One region of the Kineococcus mangrovi genome, then DNA from elsewhere that is predicted to be linked to it. Evidence: predicted binding sites of a transcription regulator. Region 1 holds the regulator's gene; each other region holds the start of a gene.
The links. The regulator HrcA, encoded in region 1, represses chaperone genes, less so after heat shock. The targets are predictions, from matches to a motif close to GNTNGCACTCGGNNNNNCCGAGTGCNANC.
Positions count from the first base shown of each region.

Region 2: a site for HrcA is predicted at 2,859-2,887, ahead of groES (co-chaperone GroES). Genes of this name have one in related genera too.
Region 3: a site for HrcA is predicted at 1,416-1,444, ahead of groL (chaperonin GroEL). Genes of this name have one in related genera too.

Region 1 is NZ_JBGGTQ010000003.1:371,795-381,615, forward strand. It holds gene AB2L28_RS07670 (LLM class F420-dependent oxidoreductase) at 1-48, shown strand, start outside; gene AB2L28_RS07675 (DUF4870 domain-containing protein) at 52-465, opposite strand; gene AB2L28_RS07680 (DUF3097 domain-containing protein) at 488-1,375, opposite strand; gene hrcA (heat-inducible transcriptional repressor HrcA) at 1,490-2,530, shown strand; gene dnaJ (molecular chaperone DnaJ) at 2,615-3,736, shown strand; gene AB2L28_RS07695 (Gmad2 immunoglobulin-like domain-containing protein) at 3,792-4,913, opposite strand; gene AB2L28_RS07700 (SigE family RNA polymerase sigma factor) at 4,910-5,431, opposite strand; gene AB2L28_RS07705 (HIT domain-containing protein) at 5,620-5,985, shown strand; gene AB2L28_RS07710 (N-acetylglutaminylglutamine amidotransferase) at 6,008-7,792, shown strand; gene ngg (N-acetylglutaminylglutamine synthetase) at 7,875-9,602, shown strand.
Region 2 is NZ_JBGGTQ010000004.1:320,697-330,517, reverse strand. It holds gene AB2L28_RS10495 (WhiB family transcriptional regulator) at 267-569, shown strand; gene groL (chaperonin GroEL) at 697-2,313, opposite strand; gene groES (co-chaperone GroES) at 2,415-2,711, opposite strand; gene AB2L28_RS10480 (class I SAM-dependent methyltransferase) at 2,917-4,092, shown strand; partial or broken gene rimI (ribosomal protein S18-alanine N-acetyltransferase) at 4,085-4,495, opposite strand; partial or broken gene AB2L28_RS10470 (GNAT family N-acetyltransferase) at 4,556-5,056, opposite strand; gene tsaB (tRNA (adenosine(37)-N6)-threonylcarbamoyltransferase complex dimerization subunit type 1 TsaB) at 5,074-5,739, opposite strand; gene AB2L28_RS10460 (alpha/beta hydrolase) at 5,749-6,561, opposite strand; gene tsaE (tRNA (adenosine(37)-N6)-threonylcarbamoyltransferase complex ATPase subunit type 1 TsaE) at 6,558-7,070, opposite strand; gene AB2L28_RS10450 (alpha/beta hydrolase) at 7,067-8,134, opposite strand; gene alr (alanine racemase) at 8,131-9,315, opposite strand; gene AB2L28_RS10440 (NAD(P)H-hydrate epimerase) at 9,413-9,821, opposite strand, start outside.
Region 3 is NZ_JBGGTQ010000003.1:17,473-27,293, forward strand. It holds gene AB2L28_RS06210 (ATP-binding protein) at 1-1,209, opposite strand, end outside; gene groL (chaperonin GroEL) at 1,618-3,243, shown strand; gene AB2L28_RS06220 (suppressor of fused domain protein) at 3,371-3,976, opposite strand; partial or broken gene cofG (7,8-didemethyl-8-hydroxy-5-deazariboflavin synthase CofG) at 3,982-5,289, opposite strand; gene cofC (2-phospho-L-lactate guanylyltransferase) at 5,307-5,972, opposite strand; gene AB2L28_RS06235 (molybdenum cofactor biosynthesis protein MoaE) at 6,040-6,492, shown strand; gene AB2L28_RS06240 (FO synthase) at 6,509-7,537, shown strand; gene AB2L28_RS06245 (flavin-containing monooxygenase) at 7,534-9,000, shown strand; gene AB2L28_RS06250 (L-talarate/galactarate dehydratase) at 9,061-9,821, shown strand, end outside.

The DNA of each region.
Region 1 (9,821 bases):
GTCCCGCTCGGCACGGACGCCGTGGCGGACCTGGGCGCCGTGGCGTGAGCCTCAGCGCACCAGCCGGAAGATCAGCGGGTAGCGGTAGACCTCACCGCGGTTCGCGGCGACGGCCGCCAGGATCGTGAACACGAGGAACACGACGGGCGGGATCCACGCCACCCACAAGAAGATGAAACCTGCGCCGAACGTCACGAGGGTGAAGAGCCCTAGCACGAGACCCAGCGCGAGCTCGTAGACGATCACCGAGATCGTCATGTTCAGCGCCTCGGCGCTGTGCCCGCGCACGAACCCGCTGCGGTCCTTGAAGACCAGGAAGATGATCAGCGGGCCGAGGAACGGCAGGCTGATGAAGCTCGCCGCGATCGCGGACAGGTGCCCGAACATCCCCCACATCCGCTCGTCGGACGGCGACATCGGCGCGGGGACGTGCGGCGGCTGCTGGGGGTACGGCGGTTGGCTCACGGTCTCGATCCTCCCGGTTCGCTCAGCGGTCCGCCAGGTCGGCGGTGACGAAGTCGACGAGTTCCTCCACCCGGCCCAGCAGCGCCGGCTCCAGGTCGGCGTAGGTGCGGACGGTGCCGAGGATGCGCTTCCACCCGTGCGCGACGTCGGCCTGCGTCGCGTGCGGCCAGCCCAGCTCGGTGAGGATCCCGTGCTTCCAGTCCTGTCCCTTCGGGATCGTCGGCCACCGCGTCCAGCCCAGCCGCTGCGGCCGGACGGACTGCCAGACGTCGATGAACGGGTGCCCCAGGACGAGGACGTGCGGGCTCGTGGCGACCTTCGCCACGAGGCGGGACTCCTTCGAGCCCGGCACGAGGTGGTCGACGAGGACGCCGATGCGGCGGCCGGGGCGGGGCCCGAACTCCCGGATCGCGGCGTCGAGGTCGTCGACGCCGTCGAGCATCTCCACGACGACCCCCTCGACGCGCAGGTCGTCGCCCCAGACCTTCTCGACGAGCTCGGCGTCGTGCCGGCCCTCGACGAGGATGCGGGAGGCGCGAGCGGTGCGGGCGGTGGCCCCGGTCACGGCGACGGAGCCGCTGGCGGTGCGGGTGGGCCGGGCCGGGCCGGCGGCGGTGGGCGCCACGAGGCGGACGGGCTGGCCGTCGACCCAGAACCCGGGGCCGAGGGGGAACGTGCGGGTGCGGCCCCTGGCGTCCTCGAGGACGACGACGTGGACCCCGCCGCTCTTCTCGACCCGCACCACGGCCCCGACCCAGCCGGTGTCGACGTCCTCGACGACGAGCCCGCGCACGGCCGGTTCGTCGCGGTGGACGGGCTTGGCGCGGGTGCGGGCGTGCGGGTCCGACGACAGCACGTCGGTGCCGTACCGGTCGTGGGCGCTGTCGCTGGCGCGGGGCGTGGGGCTCACCCGCGGCACGCTAACGAGCGACCCGCGCCGGAGGGTGGAGGCGCGGCCGGGGCGCACGTCCTAGACTTGGCACTCGCAGGTGATGAGTGCCAACAGCGAGACCGGGAGGGGTGGATGAGCGACGACCGCAGGCTCGCAGTGCTGCGGGCCATCGTGGAGGACTACGTCTCCACGCACGAACCGGTGGGGTCCAAGGCGCTGGTCGAGCGCCACCAGCTCGGGGTGTCCCCGGCGACCATCCGCAACGACATGGCCGTGCTGGAGGACGAGGGGTACATCACCCAGCCGCACACCAGCGCCGGGCGCATCCCCACCGACCGGGGCTACCGCCTGTTCGTCGACCGCCTCGCCAACGTCAAGCCCATGACGCCGGCCGAGAAGCGCGCCATCGAGACGTTCCTGCACGGCGCCGACGACCTCGACGACGTCGTGGACCGGACCGTGCGGCTGCTGGCCCAGATCACGCGGCAGGCCGCGGTCGTGCAGTACCCCTCGCTGTCGCGGGCCAGCGTGCGCCACGTCGAGCTCGTGGGTGTCGGCGGGCGCAGCGCGCTGCTCGTGCTCATCACCGACTCCGGCCGGGTCGAGCAGCGCGTCCTGGACGTCCGCTCGGCCGTCGACGTCGAGACGCTCGGGGTCTCGCTCGCGGCGCTGCGCACGCGCGTGAACGCCTCGGTCGCGGGCAAGCGGCTGCGCGAGGCCCGCGAGGCGCTCACCGACCTCGTGCAGCAGACGCCGCCGGCCGACATCGCCATCGCCGCGGAGGTGGCCGCCGCCCTCGGCGACTGCCTCGCCGCCTCCCTGGAGGAGCGCGTCGTCATCGCCGGCACGTCGAACCTCGTCAGGTCCGGGTCCGACCTGTCGCTGTCGCTGGGCAGCGTCCTGGAGGCGCTGGAGGAGCACGTCGTGCTGCTGCGGCTCGTGCAGGAGCTGGCCGAGGAGGACCTCACCGAGCGCGGTGCCCTGAGCGTGCGGATCGGCGCGGAGAACCTCCACCTCGGCCTCGACGGCACGTCCGTCGTCACCACCGGCTACGGCGGCGAGACGGTCCTGGCCCGCCTCGGCGTCCTGGGTCCGACCCGCATGGACTACCCGACGACGATGGCCGCGGTGCGGGCGGTGTCACGCTACGTCTCGCGGATCCTCGCCTCGTGAGCGGCGGTGACCCGGTGGTGACCCGGTAGTGACCCGCCCCCCGACCCGCACCCGGAAGAGAACCGACAGGAGAACCCCGACCTCGTGAGCGACTACTACGACGTCCTGGGCGTCTCCCGCGACGCCTCCACGGAGGACATCAAACGCGCGTACCGCAAGCTCGCGCGCAAGCTGCACCCCGACGTCAACCCCGACGCGGGGGAGCAGTTCAAGGAGGTCTCGCAGGCCTACGAGACGCTGTCCAGCCCCGACAAGCGCTCGGCCTACGACCGGGGCGGCGCCGCGCCCGGCGGCGCGGCGGGCGGCTTCGGGGCCGGGTTCGGCTTCTCCGACATCATGGACGCGTTCTTCGGCCAGGGCGGCGGGGGCGGCCGCGGTCCCGGCCCGGCCAGCCGCACCCAGCGCGGCCAGGACGCCCTCATCCGCGTCGACGTCGACCTCGCCGAGGCGGCCTTCGGCGGCGAGCGCGCCATCCAGGTCGACACCGCGGTCCTGTGCCCGACGTGCAAGGGGTCCTGCTGCCAGCCCGGGACCAGCCCGGCCACCTGCGACATCTGCCACGGGCAGGGCTCGGTCCAGCGCGTCGTCCGCTCCCTGCTGGGGCAGGTCATGACCCAGCAGCCGTGCCCGACGTGCCGCGGGTTCGGCACCGTGCTGCCCTCGCCGTGCCTGGAGTGCTCGGGGGAGGGCCGCGTGCGCGCGCGCCGCCCCCTGACCATCCGCGTCCCCGCGGGCGTCGACACTGGCACCCGCATCCAGCTGGCCTCCCAGGGCGAGGTCGGCACGGCCGGTGGCCCGCCCGGGGACCTCTACGTCGAGATCCACGAGCGCCCGCACCCGGTGTTCTCCCGCTCCGGGGACGACCTGCTCTGCACGCTGCAGGTGCCGATGACCGCGGCCGCGCTCGGCGCGAGCATCCCGCTGGAGACCCTCGACGGCGACGAGCAGGTCGACGTGCGCCCCGGCGCCCAGGCCGGTGAGGTCGTGACCCTGAAGCAGAAGGGGGCCGAGCACCTGCGCGCGCAGGGCCGCGGCGACCTGCTCATCACCCTCGAGGTCCTCACCCCCCGCGACCTCGACGAGGAGCAGGAGGAGCTGCTGCGCCGCCTCGCCGAGCTGCGCGGGGAGGTCCGGCCGGCCGGGAAGCTGTCCGAGACGCACCAGGGCGTCTTCTCCAAGCTGCGCGACCGCTTCTCCGGCCGCTGACCCCGGCTCCGGACGCGACCGGCGGGTCCCCCCGGGGGAACCCGCCGGACCCCGCTCAGGGGACGGTGACCGTCTTGGTGTCCCCGGTCACCGGGCCGGCCTCGCCACCGGACTCGTCCGGGGCGTAGACGGCGACCACGTAGGTGCCCGCGGGCACCTGCGCCGTGAAGCTGAACTCGCCGAACGTCCCGTTCGCCCCCGCCTGCACGGCGTCCCGGGCGACCTCGGTGCCGGCCGTGTTCGTGAGCGTGTACAGCAGCGTGCCCTCGAAGGCGGTGCCGACACCCTCGACCGTCACCGAACCGCGGGCCGGGGTGACCGACGTGATCCACGCCGGGGCCTGCACGTCGGCCTGCGGGGCGCGCGAGACCGTCTCGGCGACGCTGGTCCCGAACAGGTCCGGACGGACCCGCCCGTCGACGCGGACCTCGACCGGGTCGTTCGCACCCGCGGCCGCGGTGACGGTGTAGACGAGCTGCTGCACGGCGAGCTCGCCGCCGCCGGGCCCGGCGCCGCCGCCGACGGCCGCGGCCGACAGGTCCACGACGAGGCGGCCGTCGCCGGACGTCACGGTCGCGTCCGGGTCCGCCGACCACGGGCTGGAGTAGTCCGGGTCCGACGGCTCGCCGGCCAGCATGGCGCGCAGCGCGTTCGTCGGGTCGTTCCCGCCGGTCCCGGCCTCCACGTACTCGCGGAACAACCTCGCCGGCTGCCCGCCCACCCAGTAGACGGGGACGGTCGCGGCGCCGGAGGGCAGCGACCCGGCGGCCGCACCGGTCCCCGCGCTGGTCCCCGCGCCGGAGGAGGTGGCGGGGGCGTCCGTCGTCGTCGACGGGGCGGCGCCGGTGGCCGCGGACGTCGAGGGGGCCGCGGAGGACGACTCGGGCGCGGCGGACGTGCTCGCGGCGACCGTGCTGACGTCGTCGTCGGCGCGCAGGGTGACGGCGTAGGCGCCCCCGCCCACGACGACGACGGCGGCGACCCCGGCGACGGCGGCCCAGGCGCGGGAACGGCGACGGGTGGTTCGGCTGGTCATGCGGATCTCCTCGAGACGGTCGGTGGGGCGTGCCGCGGCCGCGCGGGCGGCCAGGGCGTCGCGCAGCTGCCGCGCGGTGGGGCTCAGGTCGTCGTCACCGTCGGGGTCGGGCAGGGGACCCGACGGGGTCACCTCGTTCACTGCTGGTCCTCCCCGCTCATCACCTCGCGCAGCGCGGACAGCCCGCGGTGCGCGTGCGTCTTCACGGCGCCCCGGCTGATGCCGAGGACGTCGGCGATGTCCTGCTCGGACATCTCGCCCTGGTACCGCAGCACCAGGACCTCCCGCTGCCGGACCGGCAGTCCGTCGAGGGCCGCCAGCACCGAGCGGTGCTCCCAGGCGCGCACGGCGTGCTCCTCCGGACCCTCCGGCGCGGGGTCGGGCAGGGGGCGGCGCCGGTCGGCCACGACGCGGTGCTTGAGCACGTCCCGGGCCCCGTTGACGACGCTCGTGCGCAGGTAGGCGACCGCGGACCCCTTGTCCGCCAGCCGGTCCCAGCGCCGGTGCAGGGTGACGAAGGCGTCGGCGACGACCTCCTCGGCGCTCGCGGACTCGCCCATGAGCGAGGTCGCGAGCGCCACGAAGCGCCGCCAGTGCGCCGCGTACAGCGCCCCGACGGCCTCGTCGGCCGACCACGAGCGCGGGTCGTCAGCGACCACCGCGCGCTCCCTCATCACCATCACACCGTGTAGACGAGTCACGCAGGGTCACGGTTGACATCCAACCGGAAGATCTTCGCCGCACCGCGCAGGCTCGGGGTCCGAACCGTCGGCCCCTCGCTCTCGATCGTCGGGAGCCAGGGGCCGACGACCCGGGCCCGGGGGCCGCGCGAGTAGCGTTCGGGGGCATGGCCGAGGTCTCCCGCGTGCAGCGCGCCCCCGACGACCTGTTCCTCAAGATCGTGGCCGGGGAGGTCCCCGCGACGATCGTGCACTCCGACGACCTCGTCGTCGCCTTCGAGGACGTGAACCCGCAGGCGCCGGTCCACGTCCTGGTCGTCCCGCGCGAGCGGTACGAGAACGTCGCCGAGCTCGCGGCGGCCTCGCCGCAGGCCCTCGCGCGGCTCGTCGAGGTGGCCCAGCGCATCGCCGACGAGCGCTGCGGCGGGGAGCACCGCCTCGTCTTCAACACGGGCACCGCGGTGGGCCAGTCGGTCTTCCACGTGCACGGCCACGTGCTCGGCGGCCGGGACTTCACCTGGCCGCCCGGCTGATCACAGGGTTGGATGGGGCGCCATGTGCGGTCTGTGCGGTGAGGTCAGGTTCGACGGGAAGGCGGCCGACGTCGCGGCGGTGCAGCGGATGTCGCAGACGCTGGCGCCCCGCGGACCGGACGGGGAGGGCGTGTGGTCCCAGGGCCGGGTGGCCTTCGGGCACCGCCGGCTGTCGATCATCGACCTGTCGGCGTGCGGCGCCCAGCCCATGCAGGACCCCGAGCTGGGGCTGACGGCCGTCTTCAACGGCTGCATCTACAACTACCCGCAGCTGCGCGAGGAGCTCACCGGGTACGGCTACCGGTTCGTGTCCACGTCCGACACCGAGGTCATCGTCAAGGGCTACCACCGCTGGGGCGCCGACGTCGTGGACCACCTCGTCGGCATGTTCGCCGTCGTCGTCCACGAGCGGGACACCGGCCGCGTGGTGCTGATGCGCGACCGCCTCGGCATCAAGCCGCTGTACCTGGCCGAGACGCCGGGCCGGCTGCGGTTCGCCTCGAGCCTGCCCGCGCTGCTGGCGGCCGGCGACGTGGACACCACCATCGACCCCGTCGCGCTGCACCACTACCTCACCTGGCACGCCGTCGTCCCGGCCCCGCACACCGTGCTGGCCGGCGTGCGCAAGCTGCCGCCGGCGACGGTCCGCGTCGTCGAACCCGACGGGACCTCCCGCGAGCACCGGTACTGGTCCCCCGAGCACGTGCGGCGCGAGCAGTTCGCGGGGTTCTCCGAGCGGGACTGGGAGGACGCCGTCCTGGAGTCGTTGCGGACCGCCGTGCGCCGGCGCACCGTCGCCGACGTCCCCGTCGGGGTGCTGCTCTCGGGCGGCCTGGACTCCAGCCTCATCACCGCGCTGCTCGCCGAGCAGGGCCAGCAGGACCTCGCGACGTACTCCATCGGGTTCGAGTCCGTCGGCGGCCGCGAGGGCGACGAGTTCGCCTACTCCGACGTCATCGCCGAGCGGTTCGGGACGAACCACCACCGCATCCGCGTCACCGGCGACGAACTCGTCGGGGCCCTCTCGCACGCGGTCGGGGCGATGGCCGAACCCATGGTCAGCCACGACGTCGTCGCCTTCGACCTGCTCTCCCAGCAGGTCTCGCAGACCATCAAGGTCGTGCAGTCGGGGCAGGGCGCCGACGAGGTGTTCGGCGGGTACCACTGGTACCCGCCGCTGACCGGGCTCAGCCCCGCCGAGGGCGTCGATGCCTACGCGCGGGCGTTCTTCGACCGCGACCACGCGCAGGTGGCGCAGGTGCTGAACCCGCAGTGGACGACGGCGGGCGACGTGTCCCGTGAGTTCGTCGAGCGCCACTTCACCCGGGCCGGGGCCGACACCGCCGTGGACGCGGCGCTGCGGCTGGACACCGAGGTGATGCTCGTCGACGACCCGGTCAAGCGCGTCGACAACACGACGATGGCGTGGGGGCTGGAGGCGCGCGTCCCGTTCCTGGACCACGAGCTCGTCGAGCTCGCCGCCGCGATCCCGCCGGAGCTGCAGCTCGCCAACGGCGGCAAGGGGATCCTCAAGCAGGTCGGGTACCGCGTCATCCCGCGCGAGGTCATCGACCGCCCCAAGGGGTACTTCCCCGTCCCGGCCATCACCCACCTCGAGGGCAAGGTGCTCGGCCTCGTCCGCGACGCGCTGTCCAGCCAGGCCGCGCGCGACCGCGCCCTGTTCCGCCCCGAGTACGTCCAGGGGTTGCTGGGCGACCCCAACGGTGAGCTCACCCCGTTGCGCGGGAACAAGCTGTGGCAACTGGGCCTGCTCGAGATGTGGTTGCAGCAGCACGGCATCGGCTGACGCGGGGAGGACGCACGTGTCGAACACCAAGCGCCGCACCACCGTCGCGGGCCTACGCCAACGCGGCCTGGACGTCCCGACCATCTCCGGGCGCACCTGGCAGCGGCCCCCGCAGTGGTTCACCGAGGACATGACGCGCGACGTCGTCCTCGACATGGGCTGGGGCCGGCTCGTCCTGGGGCAGACGTTCACCGACCAGCGGGCCGTCGTCGACGCCCTGCGGGCCGAGGAGACCGGCGAGCGCGACATCGCGATGTACGTGCGCGAGCCGCAGGTGCTCGTCGGCCTGGCCCCGCACGAGCTGTTCCTGGACCCCTCGATCACGTTCCGGCTGCCGTTGCCGCGCTACCGCGCACCGCGGGACCGCAACCCCGACGTGTTCGTCCGCATGGTCCGCCGGCGTGCCGAGCTCGACGAGGTGAACCGCATCTACGCCGCGTGCGGGATGGTCACCTCCGACGTCGACGTGATGTGGGCCAACCACCGGACGCGGACCTTCACCTACCTCGTCGCCGAGGACACCCGCACGGGGGAGGTCGTCGGCACGGTCACGGGGGTCGACCACGTCCTGGCCTTCGGGGACCCCGACCAGGGCGCCAGCCTGTGGTGCCTGGCGGCGGACCCGCAGACCGCTCCGCGCGGCACGGGGGAGGCGCTCGTCCGGGTGCTGGCCGAACGCTACGTCGCGCGGGGCCGGGCGATCCTGGACCTGTCGGTCATGCACGACAACACCGGGGCCATCACGCTGTACCGGCGGCTGGGTTTCCGGCCCGCGGCCCCCGTCGTCGTCAAGCGCAAGAACCCCATCAACCGGCCGCTGTTCTCCCCCCAGCCCGAAGGGCTCGGCGACCTCAACCCCTACGCCCGGATCATCGCCGACGAGGCCCTGCGCCGCGGGGTGCGGGTGGAGGTCACCGACGCGCCGTCCGGCGAGGTGCGGCTGACGTACGCGGGCCGGTCGCTGCTGACCCGCGAATCCCTCTCCGAACTCACGAGCGCCGTCGCGATGTCGCGCTGCGACGACAAGCGCGTCACGCGCCGGCTCCTCGCCGGCCACGGGGTCCGCGTCCCCCGGGCGGTCGAACTGGACCAGGACCCGTTGCAGGACGGCGAGGGACTGGCGGAGTGCGAACGCCTCGTGGCCGAGACCGGACCCGTCGTGGTGAAACCCGCCCGCGGGGAGCAGGGCAAGGGCATCACCGTCGGGGTGCGCGGGGGGACCGATCTGCGCGAGGCCGTCGCGGCGGCGGCGGCGCACTGCCCCGACGTCCTCGTGGAGGAACTCGTCACCGGCCAGGACCTGCGGGTCGTCGTCATCGACCACGAGGTCGTCGCCGCCGCCGTGCGCCGGCCCGCCGCCGTCATCGGCACCGGCCACGACGACATCCGCGCGCTGATCACCGCCCAGAGCCGGCGGCGGCAGGCCGCGACCGGTGGCGAGTCCAGCATCCCGCTCGACGCCACCACCGAGAACGTCGTGGCCGACGCCGGGTACGCGATGGACGACGTCCTGCCGCGCGGGCGGCGCCTGGAGGTGCGCCGGACGGCGAACCTGCACACCGGCGGCACCATCGACGACGTCACCGACGACCTGCACCCCGACCTCGTCGACGCGGCCGTCGCGGCGAGCCGGGCCATCGGCATCCCCGTCACGGGCCTGGACTTCCTCGTCCCCGACGTCTCCGGACCCGAGCACGTCGTCATCGAGGCCAACGAACGGCCGGGGCTGGCGAACCACTCGCCCCGGCCTACGGCGCAACGGTTCCTGGACCTGCTGTTCCCCGAGACGCGCCGGGCCGGGAACGGGTGACGGGGAGGGTCGGCCGTCCGGGCCGTCCGGGAACACGGGCTGGCGGTGCCGACCCCGCTGCGTCGACGTCGGACGTGCGCGCGACCGCCCACCCACGGGAGGTCAGCGCGCGGACCAGCCTGCGCCGGAGGCGGTGGTCTGCCCGGTGACCCACTCCACGCCGTCGCTGGGCAGCCACCCGACCGGTCGCGCGGTGACGCCGCGATGACGGCGGCGCGC
Region 2 (9,821 bases), on a different contig from region 1:
CCACTCGCCTCACCGCGCCAACCCTGTTCACGGTTGTTCAGCGCACGGTCGACGTTGTTCGGGTGGCGGGGACACCTGCTCTCTGCACCTTGTTCACACCTGGTTCAAAGAGTTGTTCACCCGGCCGCCGGCTCGGCGGCCACCCGCGCGGGACCGGGTCCTGACCCGATCGGTGACGACCTCGACCCAGGGGCTTGAACAACTTCTGACTCGGTTGTAACGTCGCGATCAGTCAGCACGTCCCCTCCAGCGAGGAGCGCACCACCATGGCCGAGATCTCTCGTCTCCCCGGACCCGTCGCCGACGTCTGGGAGTGGCAGCTCGACGGCTCCTGCCGCGAAGCCGACCCGAACCTCTTCTTCCACCCCGAGGGTGAGCGTGGCCCCGCCCGCCGCAACCGCGACGCGGCCGCCCAGGCCATCTGCGCCGGCTGCCCCGTCCTGGAGATGTGCCGCAAGCACGCGCTGAAGGTGCGCGAACCCTACGGCGTGTGGGGCGGCATGACCGAGGACGACCGCGAAGCCGTCTACGCGACCGAGCGTCGGCGCGGGATGCGCGCCGTCGGCTGACACCCCGCTCCACCCCGTGCGCGGTGTGGTGCGGCGCACGGCAGCAGTGCCCGGAACGACGAAGGGCCCGGTCCCCCCAGGGGACCGGGCCCTTCGTGCGTCCGCGGACGGACGCGGTCAGGAGGGGTCAGTGGCCGTGACCGTGACCGTGACCCGCGGCGGCGGGCTCCTCCTCCTTCTTGTCCACGACGAGCGTGTCGGTGGTCAGGACCATCGACGCGATCGAGGCGGCGTTGCGCAGCGCGGAGCGCGTCACCTTGACCGGGTCCAGGACCCCGCCGGCCAGCAGGTCGACGTACTCACCCGTCGCGGCGTTCAGACCGCTGCCCGGTTCGAGCGAACGGACCTTCTCGACCACGACGTAGCCCTCGAGGCCGGCGTTCTCGGCGATCCAGCGCAGCGGCTCGGAGGCCGCCTTGCGCACGAGGGCGACACCGGTCGCCTCGTCCCCGGTCTTGCCCAGGCCGTCCTCGAGCACGGAGACGGCGTGCACCAGGGCCGAGCCGCCGCCGGCGACGATGCCCTCCTCGATCGCGGCGCGCGTCGCGGAGACGGCGTCCTCGATGCGGTGCTTCTTCTCCTTGAGCTCGACCTCGGTGTGCGCGCCGACCTTGATGACGACGACGCCACCGGACAGCTTGGCGAGGCGCTCCTGGAGCTTCTCGCGGTCCCAGTCGGAGTCGGTGCGCTCGACCTCGGCCTTGATCTGGGCGACGCGGCCGGCGATGTCGTCGGCCGAGCCGGCGCCGTCGACGATCGTCGTGTCGTCCTTGGTGACCGTGATGCGGCGGGCGGTGCCCAGCGCGTCGAGGTCGATCTGGTCGAGCTTGAGGCCGACCTCCTCGGCGACGACCTGCGCGCCGGTGAGGGTGGCGATGTCCTGCAGGATCGCCTTGCGGCGGTCCCCGAAGCCGGGGGCCTTGACCGCGACGGCGTTGAAGGTGCCACGGATCTTGTTGACCACCAGGGTCGACAGCGCCTCGCCGTCGACGTCCTCGGCGATGATCAGCAGCGGCTTGGAGGCCTTGAGGACCTTCTCCAGCAGCGGCAGCAGGTCCTGCACCGTGGAGATCTTGCCCTGGTGCACGAGCACGTAGGCGTCCTCGAGGACCGCTTCCTGGCGCTCGGCGTCGGTGACGAAGTACGGCGAGATGTAGCCCTTGTCGAACTGCATCCCCTCGGTGAAGTCCAGCTCGAGGGCGGTCGTGGAGGACTCCTCGACCGTGATGACGCCGTCCTTGCCGACCTTGTCGAACGCGTCGGCGAGCAGGTCGCCGACGGTCGCGTCCTGGGCCGAGATCGTCGCGACGTGGGCGATGTCGCCCTTGCCGTCGACGTCGCGGGCCAGCGACAGGAGCTTGTCGTTGACGGCCTCGACGGCCGCGTCGATGCCGCGCTTGAGGCCGGCCGGGGCCGCGCCGGCCGCGACGTTGCGCAGGCCTTCCTTGACGAGGGCCTGGGCCAGGACGGTCGCGGTGGTGGTGCCGTCACCGGCGATGTCGTTCGTCTTGGTGGCGACCTCCTTGGCGAGCTGGGCGCCGAGGTTCTCGTACGGGTCCTCGAGCTCGACCTCGCGGGCGATGGTGACGCCGTCGTTCGTGATCGTCGGCGCCCCCCACTTCTTGTCGATGACCACGTTGCGGCCCTTGGGGCCCAGGGTCACCTTGACGGCGTTGGCGAGGGCGTCGACGCCGCGCTCGAGGGACTTGCGCGCGGTGTCGTCGAACGAGAGCTGCTTGGCCATGTGCGTTTTCCTTCCGGGTCGGGCAGGTCGGTGAGCGGGGAACGAGGGACGCCCCGGGCACCCGGAGAACGGGTGCCCGGGGCGTCAGGACCTCGTGCCGCTTACTTGGCGACCTTGGCGAGGACGTCGCGCGCCGAGAGGATCAGCAGCTCGTCGCCGCCGTACTTCACCTCGGTGCCGCCGTACTTGGAGTAGATGACCTTGTCGCCGACGGACACGTCGACCGGCACGCGGTTGCCGTTGTCGTCCACGCGGCCCGGGCCCACGGCCAGGACCTCGCCCTCCTGGGGCTTCTCCTTGGCGGTGTCCGGGATGACGAGACCGGAAGCGGTCGTCTGCTCCGCGTCGAGCGGCTTGACGACGATGCGGTCCTCGAGCGGAGTGATGGAGACCGACACTGGTGCGGCCCTCCCCTTCTGCTTCAGCGAACTGGTGTGCGGGACGGTCGGAACGGTGGGGAGCGGACGACCGTCGTCGCGGGTGCCGGACGGCCGCTGCCCCGTTGGCACTCCCCACCGGGGAGTGCCACCGACGCTGCGCGAGACGCTAGCACTCAGCCCTGACGAGTGCCAGACGCAGGGGGGCTCTGAGAGCATCCTCCGGGTGAACACCGCCGACGTCGACGCCCTGCTCTCGCCGGCGGGCCGCGCCCTGCTCACCGAACTGGCCGGCACCACCGACGCCGACCCGGTCTCGCTCGCCGCTCGGCTGCGGCGCGCGGGTCACGACCCGGCGCTCGCCGCCCTGGCCACGACCCAGTCCCGGTTGCGGGCCAGGGCCGCGGCCAAGTTCGGCGCCCGGGCGGCCGGGCTGCTGCTCACCGCCGCCGGGACCGAGCAGGCCACCCGCGCGGTGGTCGCCCGCGAGCACGCCCGCCGCTTCGCCGCCGCCGGCGTGCAGCGCGTCGCCGACCTCGGCTGCGGGGTCGGCGCCGACTCCCTCGCCTTCCTCGACGCGGGCCTGACCGTCCTGCCCGTCGACGCCGATCCGGTCACGGCCGCGGTCGCCGGGCACAACCTCGGCGTCCCGGTCCGCTGCGAGGACGTCACGGCGGGAGTCGTGGACGAGCTGGGGCCGGGGGACGGGGCGTGGTTCGACCCGGCCCGGCGCACCTCGGGCGGGCGGCGCGTCTTCGACCCCGAGGCCACCTCCCCTCCCCTGTCCTTCGTCCTGGCGACCGCGGCCCGCGTCCCGGTGACGGGCGCCAAGCTCGCCCCGGGCCTGCCGCACGAGCTGGTGCCGGCCGGCGCGGAGGCGCAGTGGACGTCGGTGGACGGGGAGGTCGTCGAGTGCGCGCTGTGGTGCGGCCCGCTGGCCGTCCCGGGCACCGGGCGCAGCGCCCGCGTCGTGCGCCAGGACGCCGCGGTCGAGCTCGACGACACCGACCTGCCCGTCGCGGAGGTCGGTGGGGTGGGCGGGTACCTGCACGAACCCGACGGGGCCGTCATCCGCGCCGGTCTCGTCGGGCGGGTCGCGGCCGACCTCGGCGGCCGGCTCGTCGACGAGACGATCGCCTACGTCACGACGGACGCGGAGGTCACCTCCCCGTTCGCCCGGTCCTTCCGCGTCCTGGACGTGCTGCCCTTCGGGCTCAAGAGCCTGCGGGCGCACCTGCGCTCCCGCGACGTGGGGCCGCTGACCGTCAAGAAGCGCGGGACGGCCGTCGACCCCGACCAGCTGCGCAGGCAGCTGGCGCTCAAGGGGTCCCGGCCCGCGACGATCGTGCTGACGCGCGTGGCGGGCAGGCAGAGCGCGCTGGTGGTGGAACCGCTCAGCTGACCGGGCCGGTGATCGAGGCGCGCAGGACGAGGGCGTCGACGTCCTCGGGCTGGTAGTACCGGGCCCGCCGGGCGATCTGCTCGAACCCCTCGCTGCGGTAGAGGTGCTGCGCCGGCTCGTTGTCCGCGCGCACCTCCAGCAGCAGGTGCCTCGCGCCCGCCGCGACGGCCCGGGCGCGCAGCTCGCGCAGCAGGGCCCGGCCCGTCCCGCGGCCCTGCTGGTCGCGGGCGACGCCGATGGTCTGCACGTCCGCGTCGGCGCCGGCCACGACGATCCCGCCGTAGCCGACGACCCGCCCGTCCTCCTCGGCGACCAGGAAGCGCCGGTTCGGCTGCGCGAGCTCCCCCCAGAACGCCTCGACGCTCCAGGCGCCGCGGCCGAACAGGTCGGTCTCGAGGGCGTGCACGTCGGCGACGTCCCACCAGCGCATGTCCCGCAGGGCCGGACCGGTCAGGTCGAGCCCGAGGCAGACGCGCGGCCACGCGCCGAGGCCGAGCCCGGCCTCGTGCGCGACCAGGGCCCGCAGCTGCGGACCGGGGTCGGCGACGTCGCGGAAGCCCAGCCGCCGGTACCACGGCGCGTTCCACGGCACGTCGGCGAACGTCGTCAGCGTCAGCGCGGGGCGCCCCTGGGCGCGGGTGACGTCGGCGGCCAGGGCGAGCAGGCGCCGGCCGGTGCCGCGGCGGGCGTGGCCGGGGTGGACGGTGACCTGCTCGACGTGCCCGTTGCCGTCGACGCCGGCGAGGTCGAGCAGCAGGTACCCGACGACGACCTCGGCCGGACCGTCCCCCTCGACCGCCACCCACGCGCGACCGGCCTCCTGGTGGGCGGCGAGCACGTCGAGGGCGGGCGGGTCGTCGTCGGCGACGGCGGTCATGCCCAGGGACCGGAACGCCTCGCCCGCGGCGCGTTCGACGTCCTGCAGCCGGGGCAGGTCGGCCGGTGCCGCGAGGCGCAGCCGCACGTCGGGTCCCCGGCCGGTCACGCCGTGACGCGCTTGCGCGCCCCCGGTGCCGTCGCGTCGGGCCGGCGCAGGTAGAGCGGCTCGGGCGGCAGCAGCCCGGGACCGGGACGCCCGGCGAGCGCGTCCACGACGACCCGGGCCAGCGCCCCGCCGTCGACGTCGAACGGGCCCTGCTCCCCGCCGAGGACGTCGGGGTACAGCCGCGTCCCCGACCCCACGACCGGCACGTCCACGACCACGTCGGCCGGGCGCAGCACGTCCGGGCCCGCGGTCCGCCGCAGCGAGCCGCCCGCGACCGCGTACCGCGCGGTGTGGACCTCGCGCCGGCGGGCGTCGGTCGCGACGAGGAACTCCCCCGTCCGTCCCCGCGCGGCGGCCTCGGCGGCGAGGGCGTCCAGGGAGCAGACGCCGTGGACGCGGGCCCCCCACGCGAGGGCGAGGGTGCGGGCGGTGGCGATCCCCACGCGCAGACCGGTGAAGGGCCCCGGGCCGACCCCGACGGCCACGTCGGTGACGTCGCGGCGTTCCCGGCCCGCGGCGCGCAGCACCTGGGCGACGGTCGGGACGAGGACCTCGTTGTGGCTGCGGGCCGTCCCCGCCCGGGCGGCGGCGAGGACCCGCTCCCCGTCGTGGGCGGCGACCGCCACGCCGTCGGTGGCGGTGTCGAGCGCGAGCAGCAGCACGGCGGGAGTCTAGGCCGGGCCCGGACCCGTCCCGCCCGGGTGGTCGGGGTGCGCCCGGCGGCGGGCGAAGCGCACCGAGGCGGCGAACACGGCGGGGGCGTCGCGATCCGACGTCAGCTCGTGGAAGCTGTTGGCGTACACCACTTCCGAGACGTCGGCCGAGGAGATCCCGGCCAGCACGGCCCGCGACGAAGCCGCCGGGACGACGTGGTCGACACGCGATCGCAGCAGCAGCACGGGCTGCCGGACCAGGGCGAGGTCGCGGCGCACGTCCCGCCAGCCGCCGGTCTGGGAGACGAGCGCGCGCAGCGGCGTGCGCTCGTAGGCGAGCACCCGCGCGGAGGTGTCCCGCAGGTCCCCGGCCACGCCGGGCCAGCGCGGCAGGACCCGGCCCAGGGTCTGCACCGCCGCCAGCTTCCAGGGCTCCAGGAGCACGGCCGGGTTGGCCAGGACGAGACCGTGCACGCGGTCGGGGTGCAGCTGCGCCAGCCGCAGGGCGAGACCCCCGCCCATGGAGATGCCCGCGACGAGGACCACCTCGTGGTCCAGCCGGTCCAGCGCGGCCTGCGCGGCGCCGAGCCAGTCGGCCCACGTCGTGCGCTCGCAGTCGGGGACGGTCGTGCCGTGCCCGGGCAGGAGCGGGACCTCGACGTCGAACCCGGCGGCGTGGAACTCCTCGGCCCAGCCCGCCACGGACAGCGGGGTGGCCGTGAACCCGTGCAGGACCAGGACGCCCGCCCGCGGGCGGACCGCGTGCCGGCGCGCGAAGCCGTGGACCCGGGCGTCGTCGGTCCGCCCGGCGAGCGACCCTTCGGCGCTCACGCGAGCCGCACCCCCGCCCAGCGCCCACCGATCCCCAGCACCCGCGCCCGACGGGGCTCCACGGGGGCTTCGCCCTCGGCGTCGGTGCCTATCGGGGCCGCCCCGTGCGGGCGCAGGAGGTCGACCTCGAGCCGGTCCCCCGCCAGCTCCTCGACGAACCCGCGGCCCCACTCCACGACCGTCACGGCCTCCTCGGCCGCGGTGTCGAGGTCGAGGTCGTCGACCTCCGCGAGGGAGCCGAGCCGGTAGGCGTCGACGTGCACCAGCACCGGCCCGCCGACGAGGGAGGGGTGCTCGCGGGCGATGACGAACGTCGGGGACGTCACCGGCCCGCGCACCCCCAGCCCCCGCGCCAGCCCGCGGGTGAAGGTCGTCTTGCCCGCGCCGAGGTCGCCGGACAGCAGCACGAGGTCACCGGCCCGCAGGAGCCGTCCCACGCGCTCGCCGAACGCGGCGGTCGCCTCGGGGGTGCCCAGCAGCAGCTCCGCGGCCTCCGGCGCGGCGCTCACCCCCGCCCCCGGCGTCCGCGACCGGTGAGGGGCACGACGACCTCGTGCGCCGCGGCCGGTGGTCCGGACGCGTCGGCGGCCCGGGCGAGCAGCCGCTCCAGCCGGGCGGTCACGACACCGGGGTGCTCCAGCATGACGAGGTGACCCGCCCCGCGGACGAGGACGTGCTCGGCCTCCGGCAGCGCGTCGGCGATCTCGCGGCCGTGGGCGGCGGGGGTCATGAGGTCCCGTTCGGCGGCGACGACGAGGACGGGCCGGCCCGCCAGACCCGCGAGCGCCCCCCGCTCGTCGAGGGTGGCGAAGGCGGGCAGCAGGTCGGCGATGACGTCGACGGGGGTCTGCGCCATCATGCGGGCGCTGAGCCGGACGAGCTCGGGCGCGACGGGTCCGGCGAAGCTCCAGTGCCGCACGAGGCGCTGCTCGAGGTCGGCGCCGACGCGGCGGCTGCGTTCGAGGACGTCGTAGCGGCCGCCGGCGCGGTCGAGGGCCAGCTCGGCCCAGTGCACGAGGTGGTGCCCGAGCAGCGGCAGCCCGTGGTCGACGGCGGCCAGCCCGCCCGCCGACGTCGCGACGAGCGCGGCACCGGTGGTCCGCACCAGCAGGTCGGGCCGGCGCGCGGCGAGCTCCATGACCGTCATGCCGCCCAGGGAGTGCCCGACGAGCACGAGGGGGCCCTCGGGGGCGACGGCGTCGAGGACCCGGCCGAGGTCGTCGGCGAGCCGGGCCACGCTCACCGGCCCCCCCGGTCCGCGCGTGGACCGGCCGTGACCGCGCAGGTCGGGCAGCACGAGGCGGTGCCGCCCGCGCAGCGCGAGCCGCTGGAAGTGCCAGCAGTCGGCCGACAGGGCGTACCCGTGGCACAGCACGACCGTGGCGGCGGGAGCGTCGGCGGCCGGCCGGTCCACCTCGTCGACCTCGACGTGCAGCCGGGCCCCGTCGTCGGTGACGACCTCGACGGGGGTACCCGTCAGGGGCAGCAGCTCCTCGCGGCGGCCGGCCGGGCGCCGGCGCGGTGGACGGCGGCGGACGGGCAGGCCGGGGAGGGTGGGCAGGACGGGCCTCACGCGGGAACCTCCGAGGGGTGCGGGACGCCGGCCGTCCCGGTGTGCCGGCGGGGGACGCGGGCGCCGACGCGGGTGACGACCTCCCAGGGGATCGTCCCGGCCGCCCGCGCCCAGTCGTCGGCCGTGGCCTCGCCGTCGGTGCCGGGGCCGAAGACGACCGCGGGGTCACCGGGTGCGGCGGCCTCGTCGCCGAGGTCGACGACGACCTGGTCCATGCAGACGCGCCCGGCGATGCGGCGCCGGGCCCCGCCGACGAGGACCTCCCCGGAGCGCTGCCCGTCCCAGGAGCCGTGCCGGGGCACGCCGTCGCCGTACCCGAGGGGCACCAGGCCGAGGGTCGTGTCGGCACCGACGGTGTACGTCAGGCCGTAGGAGACGCCGGAACCGGCCGGCACGCGGCGGACGTGGGCCAGGCGGGCCGCGAGGGTCATCGCCGGGACGAGCCCCAGCTCGGCGCCCGTGGCGAGGTCGGGGGCGGGGCTGAGGCCGTAGACCGCGAGCCCGGCGCGGACGAGGTCGTAGCGGGACTGCGGGACGAAGAGGGCGGCGGCCGAGTTGGCGTGGTGGCGCAGGCCGGGGTCGACGCCGTGCTCGCGCGCGGTCGCGAGGGCCGCCTCGAAGGCCGCGAGCTGGGCGGGCACCGACGGGTCGGCGGGGACGTCGGCGCTGGCGAAGTGCGCCCACGTCCCGCGGACCTCGACGTCGCCGGCCTCGACGTGCTTCGCCACGGCGTCCAGCAGCGCCGGCCACTCGGCCGGGGAGGCGCCCCCGCGGGACATGCCGGTGTCGACCTCCAGGTGGACCCTCGCCCGGCGGCCCACCTCCCGGGCCGCGGCGACGACGGTCTCCAGGGACCAGGGGGCGGCGACCGACAGGTCGACGTCGGCGCGGACGGCGGGGACGAGGTCGGTGCCCGGGGTGAGGATCCAGGCCAGGACGTCGGCGTCGACGCCCGCCCGGCGCAGGGTCAGCGCCTCGTGGACGTGGGCGACGCCGAGCCAGGTGGCGCCCCCGGCGAGGGCGGCGCGGGCGACGGGGACGAGACCGTGGCCGTACGCGTCGGCCTTGACGACGGCCATGACCGCGGCCGAGCCGACCCGGTGGCGCACGACGGCGACGTTGCGGGCGACGGCGTCGAGGTCGACGAGCGCCACGGCCGGCAGCTCGGTGGGCAGGTCCACGCCCTCGACGGTACTCGCGCCCCCACCGGCCCGGCCCGGCACCCGTCGTCCCCGTACCGCCACCGGGCACGGGGTGTGCGTCAGGGCGGGGCGGGCCTCACAGCGCGTCCCACCCGGGCAGGGAGGTCAGCGCGGCGGGCACGGCCTCGGCCACGTCGAGGGCGGCGAGCGGACCGGTCGCCGAGGCCAGGGCCGCGGCCCGGCCGTGCAGGACGGCGGCGTCGGCGGCCGCGCACGCGACGGCCTCGGGGTCGTGCGGGTCGCGCAGGCCGGCGAGCGCCGTGCCGAGGATCCCGGCCAGGACGTCCCCGGCGCCCGCGGTCGCGAGCCAGGCGGGGGCGGCGGCCGCGGTGAGGACGCGGGCCCCGACGACGGTCGTCACCGTGCCCTTGAGCAGGACGGTCGCGCCCGTCTCCTCGTGGACCCGGCGTGCGTGGGTGAGCGGGTCGGCCTCCACGGCGGACCGGTCGGCGCCGAGGAGGCGCGCCAGCTCGCCGGCGTGGGGG
Region 3 (9,821 bases), 350 kb from region 1:
GGGCACTCTGCGCGTTCCGACCGTGACGACGAAGTCCACCTCCGGTGTGCCTGGCCTCTCCGGGAGGTGGGCGACGTCGAGACCGGACAACGTCGTGAGGTAGTAGCCGACGACACTCTCGACGAGGTGACCGGCGAGCGAGGACAGGTGGGGGCTGCCCGCCAGGCGGACGGGGTCCAGCGGAACCTCTTCCTGGAGCCAGGCCGCACGCACACCGTGGTCGCACAAGCACAGTCGGGCGCTGCTGCGCTGCTTCTTGAGACGGATCTCCAGAGCAGGCACCTGCCGCACGAGGAGGCTGCTGTCGAGGAAGTCCAGGTAGTGCCGGATCCGCTGGTCCCCCACGTTCGCCTGGAGCCTGGTGCGGGCCTCCGTCGCCAGCAGAGCCGGTCGAGGAGCCTGGCCCGCGTAGCGGCAGGCCAGGCGGAAGACCTCCTCCAGCAGTTGGGGGTCCCGCTTGCGGCCGCGGTCCCCCAGCCGGAGGTCGTGCTGGATGACGCGACGCACGACGGTCTCGTTGAGCTGGTCGGCGACCTCGTTCCACGGGACGTCGGCGTTCACGTGGGAGCGGGGGTAGGCGCCTCGCTCCGAGAAGGCGGCCATGGCGAGATCGCGCACGTCGCTCCGGGCGGCACCGTGCTTCCGGAGACCACTCCAGAAGTCGGCGGTCAGCCAGTCCGCCCAGCCGTTCTCCCGCTGGAACGGCGGGAGCTGTCCGTAGCCGCGGACCTCGGCGATTTCGGACAAGCGCAGGGTGCCCAGGTCGAAGGACTGCAGGCGACCGGCGAGGCTGTCTCGTCCCAGTCCGATCCGGAGGGCTGAGCTGCCGGTGACGACGCAGACGACATCGGTGTTGTCGACCAACTGCTTCAGCTGAGCGTCCCAGTCGGTGAGGTTCTGCGCCTCGTCCAGGAAGAGCACCGCTTGTCGGCCGGCGTGGGCTGCCTCGTTGAAGGTCTCGCCCAGCACGTTCGTCTCGTACCACGCTGCCACGTCGAGCAGCGCGTGGGACGAGCGCCGGAGCGAGGGCACGTCCTCGAACTGGGCCCTCAGGATGGAGCGGGCAGGAAAGCCGCTGGACAACAGCCGTTGGATGAGCTGCTGCTGGAGGGTCGACTTGCCGACCTGTCGAGGACCCCGGACCAGCAGGACCGGTGCCAGGGGCTCGGCGATCCGGGCGAGGAGACGGTCGAACAGCCAGCGTTCCACCGGAGGCAGTCGCTGCTGCGGTCGACCCGTCCACCACGGGTTCTGGGTGGACAGGTCTGCCACGGTCAACCCGCCCCCGACGGGAGCTTGGCTGCTCAGGTCCAGGTCGGGTGCCATGGCCCGAGTGAAGCACGGGGGTGGAGCGCGGGGGGCGGAGCCCGGGAAGGGTGACGTGGAGGTGCAGCGCCCGGTGCCGTGCAGCGGGGGTTTGCACTCGACGGGGGAGAGTGCCAACATTGGCGTTGGCACTCTCGAGTCGAGAGTGACAACTCGACCCGGGAGCGAAGCTCCCCGGCCGGATCGGTGAGGCCTGCGGGCGCCGGGGGACGTGACCCCGGGGTCCCCGGCCGTCCGTCGCGGGCGCCGTTCCGACCACCCACCGCCCGTCTTCTGGGAGGAACACCAGGCATGAGCAAGATCATCGCCTTCGACGAAGAGGCTCGTCGCGGCCTCGAGCGCGGGATGAACCAGCTCGCCGACGCGGTCAAGGTGACGCTCGGCCCCCGGGGCCGCAACGTCGTCCTGGAGAAGAAGTGGGGCGCCCCCACGATCACCAACGACGGTGTCTCCATCGCCAAGGAGATCGAGCTCGACGACCCCTACGAGAAGATCGGGGCCGAGCTCGTCAAGGAAGTCGCCAAGAAGACGGACGACGTGGCCGGTGACGGCACCACGACCGCGACCGTCCTGGCCCAGGCGCTCGTCCGCGAGGGTCTGCGCAACGTGGCCGCGGGTGCGAACCCGATGGGCCTCAAGCGCGGCATCGAGAAGGCCGTCGAGGCCGTGACCGAGCAGCTGCTCGGCGCCGCCAAGGAGGTCACCACCAAGGAGCAGATCGCGGCCACCGCCGGGATCTCCGCCGGCGACGCCTCCATCGGCGAGCTCATCGCCGAGGCGCTCGACAAGGTGGGCAAGGAAGGCGTCATCACCGTCGAGGAGAGCAACACCTTCGGGCTCGAGCTCGAGCTCACCGAGGGCATGCGCTTCGACAAGGGCTACATCTCGCCCTACTTCGTCACCGACGCGGAGCGTCAGGAGACCGAGCTCGAGGACCCCTACGTCCTCATCCTCAACTCCAAGATCTCCACGGTGAAGGACCTGCTCCCGCTGCTGGAGAAGGTCATGCAGTCGGGCAAGCCGCTCGTCATCGTCGCCGAGGACGTCGAGGGCGAAGCCCTCGCGACGCTCGTCGTCAACAAGATCCGCGGCACCTTCAAGTCCGTCGCCGTCAAGGCCCCGGGCTTCGGCGACCGCCGCAAGGCCATGCTCGGCGACATCGCCATCCTCACCGGTGGTCAGGTCATCTCCGAGGAGGTCGGCCTCAAGCTCGACACCGCCGACCTCGACCTGCTGGGCCGCGCCCGCAAGGTCGTCGTCACCAAGGACGAGACCACGATCGTCGAGGGTGCCGGCGACGCCGACGCCATCGCCGGCCGCGTGGGCCAGATCCGCGCCGAGATCGAGCGCAGCGACTCCGACTACGACCGCGAGAAGCTCCAGGAGCGTCTCGCCAAGCTCGCCGGCGGCGTGGCCGTCATCAAGGCCGGCGCGGCGACCGAGGTCGAGCTGAAGGAGCGCAAGCACCGCATCGAGGACGCGGTCCGCAACGCGAAGGCCGCCGTCGAGGAGGGCATCGTCGCCGGTGGTGGCGTGGCCCTCATCCAGGCCGGTGCCGCGGCGTTCGAGAAGCTCGACCTCGTCGGTGACGAGGCCACGGGCGCGAACATCGTCAAGGTCGCCGTCGAGGCCCCGCTCAAGCAGATCGCGGTCAACGCCGGTCTCGAGGGTGGCGTCGTGGCGGAGAAGGTCCGCAACCTGCCCACCGGTCACGGCCTCAACGCCGCCACCGGCGAGTACGTGGACCTGCTCGGCGCGGGCATCAACGACCCGGTCAAGGTGACGCGCTCCGCGCTGCAGAACGCCGCCTCCATCGCGGCGCTGTTCCTCACCACCGAGGCCGTCATCGCCGACAAGCCGGAGAAGGCCCCCGCGGCCCCGGCCGGCGACGGTGGCATGGGCGGCATGGACTTCTGAGTCCAGCCACCCCCGGCACCACGTAGCACCGGCACCACCCGCGAGGGCGGTCTCCCGTTCGGGGGGCCGCCCTCGTGGCGTTCCCGGGCACCCGCCCGCGCGGGGTCGAGCGGGGCGGCGGTGCGGTTCAGACGACGGCGTCGCGCGTCACGTCGTAGAACGCCACCTCGGCCGCCTCGAACCGCTCCTCCAGTGCGTCCAGCCCGTGCTCCAGGAGGAACCGGCGTTCGCTCTCGTGGACGGGGACGGCCTGCAGCCAGTGCACGTCGACCCCCGGTTCCAGCCGGTACCGCGACAGCCGCGGGAAGTTCCCCGGCGCGGTGAGCAGCAGGTGCTCGGTCCGGCCGCCGAGCAGGTCGGCGACGATCCCGGGGAACACCGTCGAGGGCGACAACGGCCAGGGTTCCCCGAGCGCGGCGAAGGCCGAGGCCACGAGCAGGCCCGTGGCGAGGCGCTCCTCCACGTCCTCCAGCACGGTGACGAGCTCGACGCGCACGTCGACGCCGGACCCGGGACCGCCCACCAGGTTGGGGGAGCGGTGCATCGTCAGCGTGGACACCGAGGTGAACCCCGGCCCGGGGGCGTCGGCCGCCGTCAGCACGTCGAGGGACAGCGTCTCGTCGCGGTTGAGGAACTCCTCGATCTGCGGACGCCCGTCGGGCACGAGCTGCTCGCCCACGAACCGCGCCATCCGCACCTCCGCGTCGCTGGGGGGCGGCGCCGGGACGCTCACGCGGCCCTGCCCACGGGCCGGGCGGACTCGCGCGCGAGCCCGGTCGCCGGGTCGGCCAGGGCCGCCACCGCGGCGTGCAGCTCCGGCGCGATCCACGTGTCGCTCCCCGCGAGGGCGTCGAGGACGAACCGCGGGTGGGCGGTCAGCCGCTCGGCCAGCCGGAACCCGGCGGCGCGGGTCGTCGCGGCCAGGTCGTCGAGCTGGGGCCACGGCCGTTCGGGGTTGACGTGGTCGGGGGTCAACGGGGACACCCCGCCCCAGTCATCGACGCCCGCGGCCAGGAGCTGCTCGCGCTGACCGGGTTCGGACAGGTTCGGCGGGGCCTGCAGCGACACGTCGGCACCCAGCAGCAGCCGCGCGACGGCGATCGTCGCGACGTACTCGGGGTGCTCCAGGTCGGCCTCCCCGCGCATCGCGGTGTCGTCCTTGGCGCGGAAGTTCTGCACGATGACCTCCTGGATCCCCCCGGTCTCGCGGGCGACGTCGCGCAGGGCCAGCAGGGAGTCGACGCGTTCGGCGGACGTCTCGCCGATCCCGAGCAGCACGCCGCTGGTGAAGGGCACGCGCGCCCGGCCCGCGTCGCGCAGCACCCGCACCCGCAGCTCGGGGTCCTTGTCCGGGGAGCCGTAGTGGACCTGGCCGGGTTCGGCCCACAACCGCCGCGACGTCGTCTCCAGCATCATCCCCATCGACGGGGCCAGCGGCCGGGACGCCGCGAGCGCCTCGTAGGACATGACGCCGGGGTTCAGGTGCGGCAGCAGACCCGTCTCGTCCAGGACCCGGCGGGCCAGGTGCTGCACGTACTCCAGGGTCGAGGAGAAACCCCGGTCGGCGAGCCACGCGCGGGCGGCCGGCCAGCGGTCCTCGGGGGCGTCGCCGAGGGTGAACAGGGCCTCCTTGCAGCCCATCGCCGCGCCCTCGCGGGCGATCGCGAGGACGTCCTCTTCGGACAGGTACAGCACGGGCAGGCGCCCCGGCACGGTGGCGAACGTGCAGTAGTGGCAGCGGTCCCGGCACAACCGGGTGATGGGCACGAAGACCTTGCGCGAGTAAGTGATCGTGCCGGGACGACCGGCGCGGCGCATGGCCTCGTCCCGCACGGGGCGCGCCAGGGCGCACAGCCGGTCGAGGTCGTCGCCGCGGGCGTGCAGCAGGACGCGGGCGTGCTCGCGCTCGGCGCCGGCCCCGTCCCAGCCGTCGGCGCCGCCGCGGGCCGCGGACTCCAGCGCCGCGGCGAGCTCCGCCGCGCTCGGGGCGGGTTCGGGCGGGGCGGCGTGCCGGGTGCGGGCGGGATCGGGCAGGGGGGTGCTCACGGGGTTCTCTCCGGGTCTCAGCAGCGGGGCCCGGCGCAGCCCGCCGGGAGGTCGAGCGCGGTGGGGGCCGGCACGTCGCGGGCCAGCGCCACCCGCGTGCGCGGGCCGACGCCCAGGGTCAGGGCCGAGCGCAGGTCCTCGACGGTGTCGACGTCGCGGCGCAGCGACGGCAGCGGGTCCGTCAGCGCCACCGCGCCGGCCTCGAGGTGGCGCCGGGCCGAGTCGGGTCCGAAGCGGTGCGGCACGTCGCCGTCGGGGTCGGTCAGCAGGACGCTGCCGGACCCGGCGGCGTCGGTGACCAGCGCCGGGCCGGGGACCGTCAGCGCCCGCGCGAGCGCGCGCCCCAGGTCCTCGACGCGCAGCGCGGGCAGGTCCCCCAGCAGGACGGCCGTCGGCCCGCGCTCCAGACTGGCCAGCCCGGCCGCCACGGCGACGGCGAGCCCCGGCCGGCCGGGGGAGACCGTCCCCACCCCCAGGCCCCGGACGGCGCGCAGCACCTCGGGGTCGTCGCTCACGCACACCAGGAGACCCACCCCGGGCGTGTCCCGGCACGCCGTCAGGCAGTCCAGGGCCATCGCCAGCGCCAGCTCCCGGCGCTGCCGGTGCGGCAGCGCCAGTCGCGTCTTCGCCTCGTCGCCGCCCTTGACGGGGACGAGGACCCGCCAGCCGCTCACGTGCGTCACCGGGCGATCCTCTCCCACGGTCCGGACTTGCGGAACACCTGCCCCGACGGGCACCTACCCTGTCGGCGTGCAGCCACTCGCCCGCCTGAGCGCACCCGCCCGCCGCGTCGCGCGGACGTCCGTGGGTCCCGAACCGCTCGACGTCGCCGAGCACGCCGCCCTCGTCGGGGACGCCGCGGCCGGGGCGGTCGTGACCTTCGGCGGGGTCGTGCGCGACCACGACCACGGCCGGTCGGTGCGCGAGCTGGAGTACGTGGGTCACCCCAGCGCCGCGGACGTGCTGCGCGAGGTCGTCGCCGAGGTCGTCGCCGGATGCGAGGTGGACGCGGTGGCCGTCGGTCACCGCGTCGGGCACCTGGCCGTCGGGGACGTCGCCTTCGCGGTCGCGGTCTCCGCGGCCCACCGCGCCGAGGCGTTCGCGGCGTGCGCGCGGCTCGTCGACGAGGTCAAGGACCGGCTGCCGGTGTGGAAGCACCAGCACTTCGCCGACGGCACCTCCGAGTGGGTCGCCTGCCCCTGAGGGTTAGCCTCGGGCGGTGCCAGCCCCGTCCGCCCTCCTCGCCGACGCCCTCGCCGCCGCGGCTCACGACCACCGCGCCCTGACCGACGAGCAGGCGGTGGTCCTCCTGGGCGCCGACGGCGACGACCTGGACCGCCTCGCCGCGCTCGCCGACGACGTGCGCCGCGCCCGGGTCGGGGACGCTGTGACGTTCGTCGTCAACCGCAACCTCGACGGCGAACGCGTCGGCGCCGACCTGCCCCACGTGCGTGAGCTCGTCGCCGAGGCGGTGGCGCTGGGGGCGACCGAGGTCTGCGTCCAGGGCCCCGTCCCGGACCGGGCCGGGCCGGAGGGCTCCCTCGCCCTCGTGCGCGCGGTCGCCGAGGGCGCCGGGGCGGCCGGGGTGCACCTGCACGCCTTCCGGGTCCCCGAGGTGCTGCGGGCCGCCGACCTGCGCGCGTCCACGCCCCGCGCGTTCCTCCGGGCCGCCCGCGACGCCGGGCTCGGGTCGGTGCCCGGCACCGCCGCCAAGGTCCTCGACGACGCCGTCCGCACCGAGCTCAACGGCGGGGTCCCCGACCTGCCGGTGTCGACCTGGGTGGACGTCCTGCGCACCGCCCACGAGACCGGGCTGACGTCGACGTCCACGCTCGTCCACGGCGGCCCGGAGACGCCCGCGCAGCAGGTCGCGCACCTGCGGCTGCTGGCCGGGCTGGCCGCGAGCACGGGCGGCATCACGGAGTTCATCGCCATGCCCTCCCCGTCGCGGCCCCCGTCGGCCCGCGCGACCCGGGCGCTGCACGCGCTCGCCCGGCTGCTGCTGGACGGCAGCGTCGACCACGTCCAGGCCGCCTGGCCCAAGCACCCGGCCGGCCTCGTCGCGGACCTGCTGCGCGGGGGCGCGGACGACCTCGGCGGGCTGCTGCTGGACGGCGAGCTCGACCCGGGCGCGGGGCAGGAGGCCGGCACGACGCTGACCCGCGAGGACGCGCTGGCGCTCGCGGACCGGGTGGGCCGCCCGCTGCGGCAGCGCACCACCCGCTACGGCGAGCTCGCACCCGCGTGACGTCCGCGGCGGAGCCGGTCGGCGACCCCGTCCTCGACGTCGCGGTCGTCGGCGCCGGGTTCGCCGGTCTCGGGACGGCCATCCGGCTGGCGCGCCGGGGCCGGGAGAGCTTCGTCGTGCTCGAGCGGGCCGCCGACGTCGGCGGCACCTGGCGGGAGAACACCTACCCGGGCGTGGCGTGCGACGTGCCGTCGCACCTGTACTCGTTCTCCTTCGCCCCCGACCCGGGGTGGTCGCGCGTGTTCGCCCCCGGTGCGGAGGTGCAGCGGTACCTGCGCGAACGCTCCCGCGAGGTCGCCGACCGGATCCGCCTGGGGTGCGAGGTCCTGGCGGCGGTGTGGGACGCGGACGCGGCGCACTGGCGGTTGCGCACGTCGACCGGGCCCGTGCGCGCCCGCGTCCTCGTGCTGGCCGCCGGCCGGCTCACCGAACCCCGCGTCCCCGACGTGCCGGGGCTGGGGGAGTTCGGCGGGCCCGTCGTCCACACGGCCCGGTGGGACCACGACCTCGACCTCACCGGCCGCCGCGTCGGGGTGGTGGGCACGGGGGCCTCGGCCGTCCAGGTCGTGCCGCACCTCGCGGGCCGGGCCGCGCACGTGGAGGTGTTCCAGCGCAGCCCGGCCTGGATCGTCCCCCGCGGGGACCGGCCGTTCAGCCCCGCCGAGCGGGCGGGTTTCGCGCGGGCCCCGGAGACCGCGCGGGCGCTGCGGGAGGAGACGTTCGCCGACATGGAACGCGGGCTGGCCGCCCGCCGGCTCGACCCCGCCGCCCTGGAGGCGTTGCGCCGCAGGGCGTCGGACCACCTGCAGGCGCAGGTGCCGAACCCGGGGTTGCGCGCGGCGCTGACCCCGGACTACGAGATCGGCTGCAAGCGCGTCCTGCTGTCCGACGACTTCTACCCCGCCCTCACCCGCCCCGACGTCCGGCTCGTGCCGTCGGCGGTGCGCTCGGCCGCGCCGGGGTCGGTGACGACGGCGGACGGGCGCCGGCACGCGCTCGACGTGCTCGTGCTCGCCACGGGTTTCCACTCCACCGTCCAGCCGTACGCGGCCCGGGTCACGGGCCGGCAGGGGCAAACGCTGGCCCGGGCGTGGGGGGCCGGGATGGTCTCGCACGCCTCGACGGTGGTGCACGGGTTCCCGAACCTCTTCGTCCTCGACGGGCCGAACGCGAGCCTGGGGCACAACTCCGCGGTGCACGTCATCGAGAGCCAGATCGGGTACCTGCTCGGGGCGCTGGACCACCTCGCCGCGACGGCCCGCCCGCTGGAGGTGAGCCTGCCGGCGCAGCGGCGCTACACCGCGGAGGTCGACGCGATGGCCGCGGACTCGGTGTGGCTGCGCGGGGGGTGTTCGAGCTGGTACGTGGACTCCCGCAGCGGGCGCCTCACGCTGCTGTGGCCGGACACGGCGACGGAGTTCCGCCGGCGCAACGGGACGTTCCACCCCGCGCCCTTCTTGTAGGACAAGAAACTCCACTTGTACGATGAGTGGGTCCACCGTCGTCCCACCCCGGAGGTCCCGGTGCCCGACCGCATCCGGCACGTCGAGCTGTCCACGCTCAGGCTCCCGCTGGCGCAACCGATCAGCGACGCCAAGGTCCTCACCGGCCGCCAGCGGCCCATGACCGAGGTCGTCGTCCTCGTCGCCGCGGTCCGCACGCAGGACGGTCACGAGGGCACGGGGTTCAGCTACTCCAAGCGCGCCGGCGGGCCCGCCCAGTACGCCCACGCGAAGGAGGTCGCCGCCGACCTGCTGGGGGAGGACCCCAGCGACGTCGCCAAGGTGACGACGAAGCTCCTGTGGGCCGGGGCGTCCGTCGGCCGCAGCGGGGTGGCCACCCAGGCCATCGCCGCGCTCGACGTCGCGCTGCACGACCTCAAGGCCCGGCGCGCGGGGCTGCCGCTGTCCAAGCTGCTCGGGTCCCACCGCGACTCCGTCCGCACCTACAACACCTCCGGCGGGTTTCTGCACACCCCGCTGCCGGAGGTGCTCGAGCGCGCCGACGCCTCCCTGGCGGCCGGCATCGGCGGCATCAAGATCAAGGTGGGACAGCCGGACACCCGCGAGGACCTGCGCCGTGTGGCCGCCGTCCGCGAGCACCTCGGACCCGACGTGCCGCTCATGGTGGACGCCAACCAGCAGTGGGACCGGCGGACCGCGCTGCGCATGGGGCGGGCGCTGGAGGAGTTCGACCTCGTCTGGATCGAGGAACCCCTCGACGCCCACGACGCCGTCGGGCACGCCGACCTGGCCCGCGCCCTGGACACCCCCGTCGCGACGGG